4 regions of the Halomonas sp. McD50-4 genome follow, and region 1 is predicted to be linked to each of the others. Evidence: predicted binding sites of a transcription regulator. Region 1 holds the regulator's gene; each other region holds the start of a gene.
What was found. The regulator sigma-54, encoded in region 1, starts transcription at its own class of promoters, with help from an activator protein. The targets are predictions, from matches to a motif close to TGGCACNNNNNTTGCTNT.

Region 1 (3,149 bases):
CGAACGCGCCATGGCAGGCATTGGGTATCTTCCCCAAGAGGCCTCGATTTTTCGCAAGCTCTCGGTAGCCGATAACATCATGGCCATCCTCGAGACGCGCAAAACGCTCGATCGCAGCGACAGAGAAGCTCGCCTGGAGTCACTGCTCGAAGATTTTCATATCACCCATATTCGTGACAACCTAGGCATGAGCCTCTCAGGAGGCGAGCGCCGTCGAGTAGAGATCGCGCGGTCGCTGGCCACCGAGCCCGCGTTCATTCTACTCGACGAACCCTTTGCCGGGGTCGACCCTATTTCGGTCGGCGAAATCAAAACCATTATCCGCGCACTCAAAAAACGCCACATCGGCGTCTTGATCACCGACCACAACGTGCGTGAAACCCTGGATATTTGCGATATCGCCTACATCGTTGGCGATGGCCACATCATCGCCAGTGGAAACGCCCAGGAGATTCTCAATAACCAAAAGGTCCGCGACGTCTATCTGGGCGCTGATTTCCGGCTCTAAACCGAGGCCTGACCAAACTTTTCTTTTAGTGGCATGCTTATTGCACTTGCACGTAGCCATAACTCGCTCTAGGGTGGAGCTTTCTGATTAACGAGTGGTTCTCAGATGGTCATGAAAGCTTCTCTCCAATTGCGTATCGGCACACAGCTGACCATGACACCCCAGCTGCAACAGGCCATTGCCTTGCTGCAGCTCTCTACGCTGGACCTCCGTCAAGAAATTCAGCAAGCGCTTGACGCCAACCCTATGCTCGAGCAAGAGGACGAGTTTGGAGAGCAGGCAGTCAGCGAGCCGCAAGAGGCCGAGTGGTCTGACAGCATTCCCAACGAACTCTCCGTCGACAGCGACTGGTCGGACACCTATCAAGACATGGGCAGTCTGAGCGGTGGTAGCGAAGGACCCGACTTCGAGCGTCAAGCCGCTGGCCAAAGCCTTCATGGCCATTTGCTGTGGCAACTGGCCATGACCGATGTCAGCTCACGGGAATATGCAATTGCGGAGAGCCTGATCGATGCGCTGGACGCCAATGGTTATCTTACCCAGCCGCTCAACGACATTCGTGAAGGGCTCAAAGCACAAGGTCATGACGGCTTGAGCCAACGGGAAGTGGAAAATACCCTACTGCGCTTGCAGCAGTTCGAGCCGACCGGCGTATTCGCTCGCGACCTGCGAGAATGTCTGATGCTTCAACTTGCTGCGTTGCCGGAAGACACCCCGCTATTGATGCCAGCCAAACGGCTGGTACGACAGTTTTTGGAGGCGCTAGGCAAAGACGATATGCGCCTCCTCAAGCGCCGTTTGAGCCTGGACGATGAGCAGCTGGATGACGTCATTCGATTAATTCGCAGCCTCGATCCCCGACCCGGCAGCGCCTACGGCGTGACCGACGATAGCTACATCACTCCCGATCTGGTCGTGCGCCATGACAACGAAGGCTGGCATTTAGAGCTCAACCCGGACGCTCTTCCACGGCTACGCATCCAACCCGACTACGCCAGCTTGATCAAACGCGCCGACAAGAGCCAGGACAACCAGTTCTTGAAAGAGCACCTTCAAGAAGCGCGCTGGCTGATCAAAAGCCTCTCTAGCCGCAATGACACCTTGCTGCGCGTGGGGCGTGAAATCATCGCTCGCCAAATTGGCTTTCTAGAGCACGGCGAAGAGGCCATGAAGCCGCTGATCTTGGCCGACATCGCCGAAGCCGTAGAGATGCATGAGTCGACCATCTCACGCGTGACGACACAGAAGTTCATTCATACACCGCGTGGCGTGTTCGAGTTGAAATACTTTTTCTCCAGTCAAGTCAGTGGCCAAGACGGCGGCGACAGCCACTCGAGCACGGCCATTCGCGCACGTATCAAAAAGCTCATTCAAGAGGAGCCCTCAGGCAAACCGCTCTCCGATAGTCGCTTGGTGACGCTTCTCGAAGAGGGCGGAATAAGCGTGGCACGACGTACCGTCGCGAAATATCGCGAGTCGATGGGCATTCCCTCTTCGAGCGAGCGCCGCCGTTTACGCTAGTTAAACGTTTGGTCGTGACAAACTCACCGCAAGGGCTTTGCAATAGCGTAAAAAGGGTTACAATCGAAGTACAGCCCGATGGATAAGGAGCACGTCAATGCAAGTAAACATCACTGGTCATCACGTTGAACTGACTGACGCCTTGCGTGACTACGTTAACGAAAAGCTGGAACGCGTCGAACGACACTACGACAATATCACCACGGTACAAGTGACCTTATCTGTCGAAAAGGAGCGCCAGCAGGCAGCGTGCACGCTACATGCCGCCGGTGCTGACCTTCATGCCGAGGCACTCGATAACGATATGTATGCCGCCATCGATGCCCTTGCGGACAAAATCGATCGTCAACTCGTCAAACACAAGGAAAAAGCACAAGCTCGCGCTCAAGGCGCAGGCGTGCGTTAACTCAATGACGTTGGAAACCATTCTCCCCCCGGAGCGCGTGCTTTATGACGTACCCGGGGGCAGCAAAAAGCGGGTGCTGGAGTTTTTCAGCACCTTCATCGCCCAAAACACGCCCAGCCTCGACAGCCAAGAAGTGTTCAGTCGTTTGATTGGGCGCGAGCGTCTTGGCAGCACGGGGATTGGCAACGGTGTTGCCATTCCCCACGCAAGAAGCCCGCACTGCAGTGCCCCCATTGCTGGCTTTTTGAAACTGGCGGAACCCGTCGATTTCGATGCCATCGATGGGGACCCGGTCGATCTCGTGTTCGTTTTGCTGGTGCCTGAAGAAGCCGATGACACGCACCTTGCTTTGCTCGGACAAGTCGCGACGATCATGAACGACGCCGATACTCGCCAACAGCTGCGCAAAGCAGGCAGTCAAAAAGAACTGTTGACGCTGATAACGGCCAAGATACGCGAACAAGCTGCGTAACAGATCTACTCCTTCAATTTGTCTTTACTTCTTACGCTCAAACGCCAAGAGAGACGCTATGCAACTGGTGATCATTAGCGGCCGTTCAGGTTCCGGTAAGTCTATCGCCTTACAAGCGCTGGAAGATCTTGGCTATTACGCGATCGATAACTTGCCTGCCATGCTGTTGGGCTCGCTTATCGACGAGTTGCGCGCCCAGGGTGAGCGCACCCGGATTGCCGTCAGTATCGACGCACGCAACT
Region 2 (3,149 bases), 330 kb from region 1:
CTTGCCAAGTAATGACACCATCGCGCAGGTTGCGCAGCATGACCTGCGTATGTCCCACTGCGCGTTCCAGCGCCGCTGATACACGGTTGTAACTAGCGGCGATTTCGCCTACTTCGGTGAACGGGTCCGCTTCGATCCGCTGGCGCATATCGCCCTGCCTTTCATGCTGGCGCATATGCTCGAGGAGTTGGTGGAGTTCGTTCTTGGCGCCATGCTCGGCGAGGTTGAGCCCCATTTTTTCCGCGTCCTCAGAGACCCGCAGAGGAAGAAAGCGACGTGTGATGCGAAACAGCATCCAGGCCATGCCAAAACTCCAAAGGCCGCAGGTCAACACGCCGAGTAGTTGAGTCCCAAATTGCTCCATGCGGCTAACATCGTTGCCGAGTCTGCTCATGTCCGCGAACCAAGGAAGGGCGAGGGTGCCCCACACACCGCTAACCAAATGAGCTGGGATGGCGCCTACTGCATCATCGATACGCTTTTTCAGCAGCCATTCGCTGGCCAGTACCATCAGCACGCCGCTTACGCTACCCAGTAAAAAGGCGGCATGGAGTGACAGCGCATGAGCACCTGCCGTGACGGCCACCAGACCAGCGATGGCCCCGTTGATGGCATACATGACATCGGCGTAGCGGCGCACCCGCCAGCCCACCAGCAGGGCCGATAAAATGCCGCCTACGGCACCCAGCATGGTGTTGGCGATAATCCCAGGCACGGAGCTATTCAGCGCGAGTGTGCTACCACCGTTAAATCCAAACCAACCCAGTATCATGAAGAGCGCCCCCAGCATTGCCAGCGGCAAGTTCCCCGCTGGAAACGCGGTGGGGGGATGATCGATCTGAAAGCGCCCTTGGCGCGGACCAATGACGATTACGGCTGCGAGGGCTACCCAGCCGCCAACACTGTGCACCACGGTCGCCCCGGCAAAGTCGATGAAGCCAAGTGTGGCCAACCAGCCAGGCATGCCTCCCAGTAAGCCGCCCCAGGCCCAGTGGCCGAACACCGGGTAAATCAATAGGGCAATCCAAAAGGCGGTCCATAAATAGCCAAGGAAGGGCATGCGCTCGGCAACGGCGCCTGCAACGATGGTAGCGGCCGTGGCGCAAAACATGGCCTGAAAGACGAAGACCGTCATGAGCCATGCGTTGGTAGGTTCCAATTGCCAGCCAAACAGGGAGCTGCCTAGCCATCCCATTTGCGAAATGCCAAACATCATGCCGAAACCGGCTAGCCAGAAAACGCTAACGGCAATAGCAAAATCCGCCAAGTTCTTCATTGCTACGTTGATGGCGTTTTTCGTGCGCGTAGTGCCCGCTTCCAAACAGAGAAAACCTGCTTGCATGACGAAGACGAGCGCTGCCGCCCATAGCACCCAAAGCGTGTCGATCAAGGTGGAGTCGAAGCTATCGGCCATGGTGTTTTCCTTGTACTGTTTTGGTGCATCGCAGACATGAAGGGGGTGCAAAGAATGTCGAGTTGCTTCTCATGAACGCAGCGTCCAGCCTAAAAGTGTCCATAACGATGGAGTGGCTCAGGTAGTGTTAATGGTAATGAAGCAATTGTTGTGCCGCAGATAGTGAAGTCATCCTTTATTGCGCTTTAAGCGTGATAAATGACTAAAAATGATAGATAAAACAGTTTTTATGACTGTGCAAATGCGGTTTGATTGGTGATATTTTTCAATATGTTAACCATGCTGCTCACAGTATGAGTCTGAACAATATCCAGATAGAAAGGAGTGCATCAAAATGGCGCGTCAAACGGTGGTGTTGGGGGCAGGCATGGTAGGGGTCAGTATTGCTTGGCAGCTGCAGAAACGTGGCCATCAAGTCACGCTGGTCGATCGTCGCCAACCTGGCCGAGAAACCTCGTTTGGTAACGCGGGCATCATTCAGCGAGAGGCGGTTCGGCCCTATCCGTTTCCTCGCGATATGAAGACCATCCTTAGCGTGTTGCCTAATCGTCGTGTCGATATCCGTTACCGGCCCGCCGGAATGGTCAATGCCGCTTCACCGCTGCTGAGCTACTGGCACCACTCCTCATCTCGGCTTTATAAAAAAATCGTGCCCGAGTACGCTTCACTGATTCAGCTTTGCCTAAACGCCCATGGCCCGATGATCGAAGCGGCAAAGGCCGATCATTTGGTGCGTAAGGAGGGCTGGTTGGAGATATATCGCACTCAAGCGAAGCTCGATAAACGCATTCAAGAAGCTGAAGAGGCCCGCGAACTCTATGGCGTCGAATTTGCTGTGCTCGACCGCGCTGCGTTAAGCGTTAAAGAACCGCAGCTTGGTGATGACATTATTGGTGCCATTCACTGGCTCGACCCCTGGACCGTTGCTGACCCCGGTGGCCTGGTGGCGGGGTATGCGACGTCATTCGAGGCCATGGGTGGGGAGTTGTTACAGGCCGATATTACCGGCGTCACCCAGCACGGTGAGCGCTGGACCGTAACGACCAACGCAGCGTCGTTAGAGGTAGATCAAGTCGTCATGGCCTTGGGGCCGTGGGCGGGCCAGTGGATGAAGCCGCTGGGCTACCATTTCCCAACGTTCGTAAAGCGCGGCTACCACATGCACTATGCGACTCAGCCAGAAGCGAAGCTGAATTACTGGTTGATGGATGCCGAAGTTGGTTATTTGCTGGCACCTATGAATGCGGGAGTGCGCTTGACCACTGGCGCGGAGCTGGACCGTCTTGAATCCCCTGCCGATGAAGAGCAGTTGGGCGCTGCTGAGAAAGTCGCGCGCTCGATCTTTCCACTTGGGGAACGCAAGGACAGTGCGGCATGGAAAGGGGCTCGTCCATGCCTGCCGGACATGAAACCCGTCATTGGCCCAGCACCGCGCCATCCCGGCCTTTGGCTTGCGTTTGGCCATGGCCACCAAGGATTTACTCTGGGACCTGCGACTGGCCAATTACTAGCGGATATGATGGAAAATAAACCAACGGCCATCGATATGAGCCCCTTCCGTGCGGATCGCTTTTAAACGCCTTGTCGCACGTCTTTACATAATCACGCGGGAGAAACATGGCTCCGTCGGTTTGGGTTTGCTAGGCTATGAATGTCATCTATAGGAGCGAGGTGTAGTATGGATGTAGCTGCAAGTAATGCCGTCAGCACAGCGCTGTACATGAATCAGGCGCAA
Region 3 (3,149 bases), on a different contig from region 1:
GGCTTAAAAGGGCGTAAAGCGCCTGGATGGGTGCGCTATATCAATGCTTACTCGTTTGGTATTTATCTAGCGCATCCTATGTTTTTTACGCTCACCGATACGCTAGTGGGCATTTCTACGTTGCCCCTGGCGGTTTATGCGCTGTTGCTCATCATGGTGGGTAGTGTGGGATCGATTCTGCTCAACAAAGTAGCCAATACCACCACATTGGGTGCCATGTTGCTGGGTAAACGTTTAAAAATATGAACGGTTCGATGGGTTGGTGGGTGTGAGGTTGGCGTTAAGAGTCAAAAAGGGGCAGGCGCTAAGAGGAGGTGGGTGAGCGGCTGTGTGGCGAGCCTCGAGCAAGCCCAAGCGACTCGCCGCTTAGCGTTTTTAAACGCGTAGGGCAGGCGTATAGGCGCTGTAAAAAGTCGAGCAGAGCAGGCTCATCGAGCTCTGGATCGAAGCCTCCGATTCGCTCCAACCACGCACGGCGAATGGCAATATAGGGGGGAACGGTCACCGCCGAGCTGAGAAAGTGCAGCAACAGGCGTTCCGAAAAGCGGGGAGTGGCGGCGTTGATGAGCAGCGCATCCGTCGCCGTGTCTAGCTGTGGATAGAGTAGGTACCAAAGCTGCGCCGCCATGGGTTCTTTATGCAGCGCAATCAGCAGCCAGTCTGCCTGGCTAAGATACGCTGCTTGGTTGAGGCGTGCACCTAGGGTATGGGCAGGTGTCACCAAGCCGTGCGCGTGGTAACGCTTTTCGAGATCGGTGAGCCGTTCATCCGAGTGAGCACAGGTCACGATAATGGGTAGGGCGTGGTCAGCAAGACCGGATTGGCGAATCGAGCGCAGGTGGCGGGGTAGCAAAGCTCCTGTCACTGAAGCATCAACGATAAAGCAGACCGTACCCATGCACGCGGCTTCCTTTTGTTATGAAAGCATCTCTGTTTGTAATTGATTGTAGATGTGGGTTTCTTTACGTAGCAAGAGAAAGTTTTTTAACGAAAAAAACAGTGAGGCTGGCGAGTTAATCATTTTGGTGCGGCTTGAGTGCTATTTGCACCAAAGGTGTGCGAGGAAATGACGGTCTAGGCGTTTGAAAAAGCAATTGCCACTCCCTTGCTGCATTAAGACGCATGGGATGAGTCATTTTTCATATTTGAAAACAAAGAGTTGTTGATATTTTTTTCCATTATGGTGCAGAGTTGGCATGCTCTGTGCTTATAAGCCATAGGTAGTTTCATCAGCGGCTATTGAAGCGTAGGCAGACGCCTCCAGGCGTGCTACAACGATAGCCGGTCTGAAATGATCGCTGGGCGGTTTGTTATCCATCGTCGAACAAACGTTGAGCGAACAAAAAAGACAAACGCGCCACATGCAGCCGCGTGTTGAACGATTTGTTGAATAACACCTTTATCGATCGCTTACAGTTACACGCTTTAAGCCACGCTCATACCGGAGGACACTATGTCAGCCAAGACTCTCGCGCTAATCGAAGAACATGATGTTAAGTGGGTAGATCTGCGTTTCACCGACACGCGCGGTAAAGAGCAGCACGTCACCGTACCGGCACGCGACGTGAACGAAGAGTTTTTTGAAAACGGCCAGATGTTCGATGGTTCTTCCATCAACGGCTGGAAGGGCATCAACGAGTCTGACATGATCCTGCGTCCGGAAGACGGTACCGCCTTCCTCGACCCCTTCACCGAAGATGCCACACTGATTCTGCGTTGCGACATCATCGAGCCGGCCACTATGCAGGGCTACGATCGCGACCCGCGCTCCATCGCCAAGCGTGCCGAAGCGTACCTGCAGTCGACTGGCCTGGGTGACACTGCCTTCTTCGGTCCGGAGCCGGAATTCTTCATCTTCGATGAGGTGCACTGGAAAGCCGACATTCAAGGCGCCATGTACAAAATCACCTCTGACGAAGGCGCATGGGCGACCAGCAACCAGGTAGAAGGCGGCAACTTGGGCCACCGTCCGCGCGTGAAAGGCGGCTACTTCCCGGTACCCCCGGTCGACAGCTTCCACGATATCCGTGGTGCGATGTGTAACACCCTGGAAGCGATCGGTCAGACCGTCGAAGTTCACCACCACGAAGTGGCGAACGCCGGTCAGAACGAAATCGGCGTGAAGTTCAACACGCTGGTGAAGAAAGCCGACGAAGTTCAGGAAATGAAGTACGTGATCCACAACGTGGCGCACGCTTATGGCAAGACCGCGACCTTCATGCCGAAGCCGCTGGTGGGCGACAACGGCTCGGGCATGCACGTCCACCAGTCGTTCTGGAAAGATGGCCAGAACCAGTTCGCTGGCGACGAGTACGCGGGCCTGTCCGAAATGGCGCTGTACTACATTGGCGGTATCATCAAGCACGCTCGCGCGCTGAACGCCTTCACCAACGCCTCTACCAACTCGTACAAGCGTCTGGTGCCGGGTTTCGAAGCGCCGGTCATGCTGGCCTACAGCGCCCGTAACCGTTCTGCGTCCATCCGTATTCCGTACACCGCTAGCCCGAAAGGCAAGCGTGTCGAGACGCGCTTCCCCGACCCGACCGCCAACCCCTACCTGGCGTTCGCGGCGATGCTGATGGCGGGTATCGATGGTATCAAGAACAAGATCCATCCTGGCGATGCCATGGACAAGAACCTGTACGACCTGCCGCCCGAGGAAGGCAAGTCCGTCCCGACCGTGGCCAACAGCCTGGATCAAGCCCTGGAAGCGCTCGACGCTGACCGTGCGTTCCTGACCGAAGGCGGCGTGTTCACCGACGACATGATCGATGCCTACATCGAACTGAAGATGGAAGACGTCGAGCGTATTCGCATGACGACTCACCCGATCGAGTTCGACATGTACTACAGCTGCTAAGATCACCCTTGAGGTGTCGTTAGCCTGAAAACCCCGCCTCGGCGGGGTTTTTTCGTTGAGGCGAGGTAAGGAAAAGGGAGGAAGACGTCATGATCCGTCGCTGGCACGTGCGCTATGCAAGAGGATTATCCACAGGTGCTGCACTGCTATTGGGGATGTGGGTAAGCGCGGCGCTGGGGCAAACGGTGTATCGCGTGGTGGACGCCCAGGGCAAGGTAACGTTTACCGACAACCCAGAACGTGGCGGTGAAGCCGTCACGTTGGCACCGCTGCCCAGCGTGACGACGGT
Region 4 (3,149 bases), on a different contig from region 1:
GGCTAAGCATCAACGAGAGATGTTAATGCCGTAACGCTGCAACCGGCGTACGACGCTGGACTGGCTGATACCCAGCCGCTTGGCGATGGCGTAGGTGCTGGGCAGCGTGTGACACAACGTTCGTAGCGCGTCCCGCTCTAACCGCTCTAGGTACTCTTTCAAGCTTTCGCCTGAGGCGAGCGATGCCGCGATAGGTGAAGCAGATACATTCGCCAAGCGATGGGTATGCTGTTCGGTATAGGCCTGCGTTGCAGGCACTTCAATTTGATCGGTGGGGCTTGAAAGCCAGGCTCTCTCAAGCCAGTTTTCCAGCTCCCTGACATTACCCGGCCAGTCGCTGCCCATGAGGGTCGACCATACGTGATTACCGAGAATTTTCTGCCGCCCATAGCGCTGGTTCAGCCGTTGTAAGCATGCTTCCACCAAGTCAGGAATATCTTCACGTCGGTCGCGCAGCGGTGGCAGAGTGACCGGGATGACGTTGAGGCGGTAGTAAAGGTCGAGGCGGAAACGCCCCGCTTCCACCTGTTTGCCCAAATTCTGATTGGTCGCGACCACCAAGCGAAAATCGACCCGGCGGGAGCGCGTATCCCCAAGGCGCGTCAGGCTGCCATCCTGGATGACTTTCAACAGCTTGGTTTGCATTAACAACGGCAGCTCGCCGATTTCATCCAGAAACAGTGTGCCCCCTTCGGCCTGTTCCAGCAGCCCCGCTTTGCCTTGCCGGGCTGCACCGCTAAACGCGCCGGGCTGGTAGCCGAACATCTCCGACTCAAACAGGTTGTCGGGAATTGATGCGCAGTTGACCTCGATGAAAGGGCCTCGATGGCGCGCGCTCCAGCGGTGTAGCTGCTTGGCAAAGGCTGTCTTGCCCACACCGGACTCCCCGAGCATCAGTACGTTGGCATCCGATGGCGCGACTCGCTTTAGCAGCAGGGCAATTTCGCGCATCACATGGCTTCTGACTTGTAGGTTATCCAGTGCGTCATCCAACGCCTGCTCTTCGGCATCGGGCGCGGCTTGGCTGCGCTTCAAGTGTTCGCTAAAGCGTTTTTGCAGCAGGGCGTATTCGTCCTGAAGCAGTTGAAGGTCGGTTAAGTCCCGTGAGCGGCTGATGATGCGCTCTAGCTTGCCGTTGACGAACACCGGGTAGGCTTCTGCGATGACGCGGCGGCCCGTGCCGGTGATTTGCATTAGCTGAGCGGGCTGGCGAGTGCGCATCACTTCCAGGGTGATGGAAGGTTTCAAAACGCCGGCCGCCTGCAGCTGTTGAACGTTGCTGGAGAGCAGCTCTTCCCGCGATACGCCGTACACCGCCTCGGCACCGGGGCTTATATCCAAGATTTGACCGTCGCCACGGACAATAAAGAAGTGGTCATTCGCGGTTTCCACAATGGTTTGCAGTACGCGCCTGTCGATTTCACTCATGCGTCCCTCCTTTGTCTACCGCCGCCGCTTTTATAGCGTTGGATGAACAGAGTGATGCAAAGATGACTCGTTGATTCATTTTTGCATCATTTAATCGGCTAATCGATTCATTTTTGCATCGATAAAGCAAGAAACCTACCTATTTATCAGCGCGGGTAACTTGGCATGGTCTGTGCAGTACCTGTGTATGAGCTAGATAAATCGCTAGGCCGTCAGGCTAGCCACAATAAATCCAAGGAGAGAACGATGTCGGAATTCAATCAGCCGCTGGGCGGCAACACCATGCCGCGCTTTGCAGGCCCTGCCACCATGATGCGCCTGCCCACACAAGAGAGTGCCGAAGGGCTGGATGCAGCGTTTATCGGCATTCCCATGGATATCGGTACATCGAACCGCCCCGGTACGCGCCTAGGACCCCGCCAGATTCGTGACGAGTCGCGCATGTTGCGTCCTTATAACATGGCAACAGGCGCTGCGCCGTTCGAGCACCTTCAGGTTGCCGACATCGGTGATGTGCCCATCAACACCTTTCATCTACCGAAAAGTGTCGACATCATCACCGCTTTTTACGATGACGTACTGAAGCACGGCTGCATTCCGCTGACGCTGGGCGGCGAGCATACGCTGACGCTACCAATCTTGCGTTCTATGGCGAAAAGACACGGCCCGGTGGGGCTGATTCATATCGATGCCCACGCGGATGTGAATGAGCACATGTTTGGCGAGCCCATTGCGCACGGCACGCCGTTCCGTCGTGCCCAGGAAGAAGGCTTGCTGGCTCATGGCAAAGTCGTGCAGATCGGCCTGCGCGGCACCGGCTACGCCCCCGAAGATTTCGACTGGTGCCGTGAGCAAGGCTTTCGCGTGGTGCCTGCCGAGGAGTGCTGGCATCGCTCGCTCACTCCGCTCATGGCGGGGGTGCGTGAACTGATGGGGGATACCCCGGTGTATATCAGTTTTGATATCGACGGATTGGACCCTTCCGTTGCCCCTGGCACCGGCACCGTGGAGATGGGCGGGCTGACCTCTGCCCAAGGCTTGGAAATCGTGCGGGGCGCTGCGGGCTTGAATATCGTCGGTGGTGATCTAGTGGAAGTGTCGCCGCCTTACGACCCCAGCGGCAATACAGCACTCATGGGGGCCACGCTGCTGTATGAAATGCTCTGTGTCTTGCCGGGCGTTAAACGTAATACCTAACCCCAACACGCACGGATTCATGAAAACGCGCTGACCTAACAAGGCGCAGATGACAATACTTGAGAAGGGACGCCTCGCTTCCCTTCCGGACGCCGCCAGCCCACCTCCAATAATCACACTCAAAAGGTGAATCGTATGTCTCATTCTCAAGCGAAGTCGGCAGAACCGACATCGACGGCCCCCATCCCTAGCCGAGATTTACTGAAGTTTCTGATCCCTTCCATCATTGGGGTAATGCTGTTTTTGGTGCCTTTCCAAATAGGTGATTCGATCAATATTGGCATGGGGATCATGGCAGATGGGCTGCAATCTCTGTTGGAGGGCGCCTTACCCGCTATCGCGTTATTCGTATTGTGCCTGTCAGTCGTCGTGACGCTCTACGTTAAAGTCACCCAACCTGCCTGGGCGAAAAGTGGGCCTTTCCACGATATGTTCAATGTGGGCGCGATTTGGATAGCCATGCGGGTCATGGGTGCCGTTTTTGTCATCATGACCTTTTTCCAGTTTGGGCCTGAGTTCGTCAC

Region 2: the regulator sigma-54 is predicted to act here: its motif matches at 1,553-1,570, upstream of amt (ammonium transporter).
Region 3: the regulator sigma-54 is predicted to act here: its motif matches at 1,193-1,210, upstream of glnA (glutamate--ammonia ligase).
Region 4: the regulator sigma-54 is predicted to act here: its motif matches at 1,590-1,607, upstream of speB (agmatinase).

What each region holds. Positions count from the first base shown of each region.
Region 1 covers NZ_JAKRFG010000001.1:437,010-440,158, forward strand. Annotated here, with positions in the region: gene lptB (LPS export ABC transporter ATP-binding protein) at 1-508, shown strand, start outside; gene MHM85_RS02110 (RNA polymerase factor sigma-54) at 614-2,029, shown strand; gene raiA (ribosome-associated translation inhibitor RaiA) at 2,127-2,435, shown strand; gene ptsN (PTS IIA-like nitrogen regulatory protein PtsN) at 2,440-2,907, shown strand; gene rapZ (RNase adapter RapZ) at 2,966-3,149, shown strand, end outside.
Region 2 covers NZ_JAKRFG010000001.1:107,505-110,653, reverse strand. Annotated here, with positions in the region: gene amt (ammonium transporter) at 1-1,414, opposite strand, end outside; gene MHM85_RS00535 (FAD-dependent oxidoreductase) at 1,749-2,990, shown strand; gene MHM85_RS00530 (putative motility protein) at 3,093-3,149, shown strand, end outside.
Region 3 covers NZ_JAKRFG010000011.1:8,177-11,325, reverse strand. Annotated here, with positions in the region: gene MHM85_RS13340 (acyltransferase) at 1-246, shown strand, start outside; gene MHM85_RS13335 (hypothetical protein) at 305-898, opposite strand; gene glnA (glutamate--ammonia ligase) at 1,454-2,860, shown strand; gene MHM85_RS13325 (DUF4124 domain-containing protein) at 2,950-3,149, shown strand, end outside.
Region 4 covers NZ_JAKRFG010000005.1:69,745-72,893, reverse strand. Annotated here, with positions in the region: gene MHM85_RS07845 (sigma 54-interacting transcriptional regulator) at 10-1,428, opposite strand; gene speB (agmatinase) at 1,675-2,625, shown strand; gene MHM85_RS07835 (YjiH family protein) at 2,761-3,149, shown strand, end outside.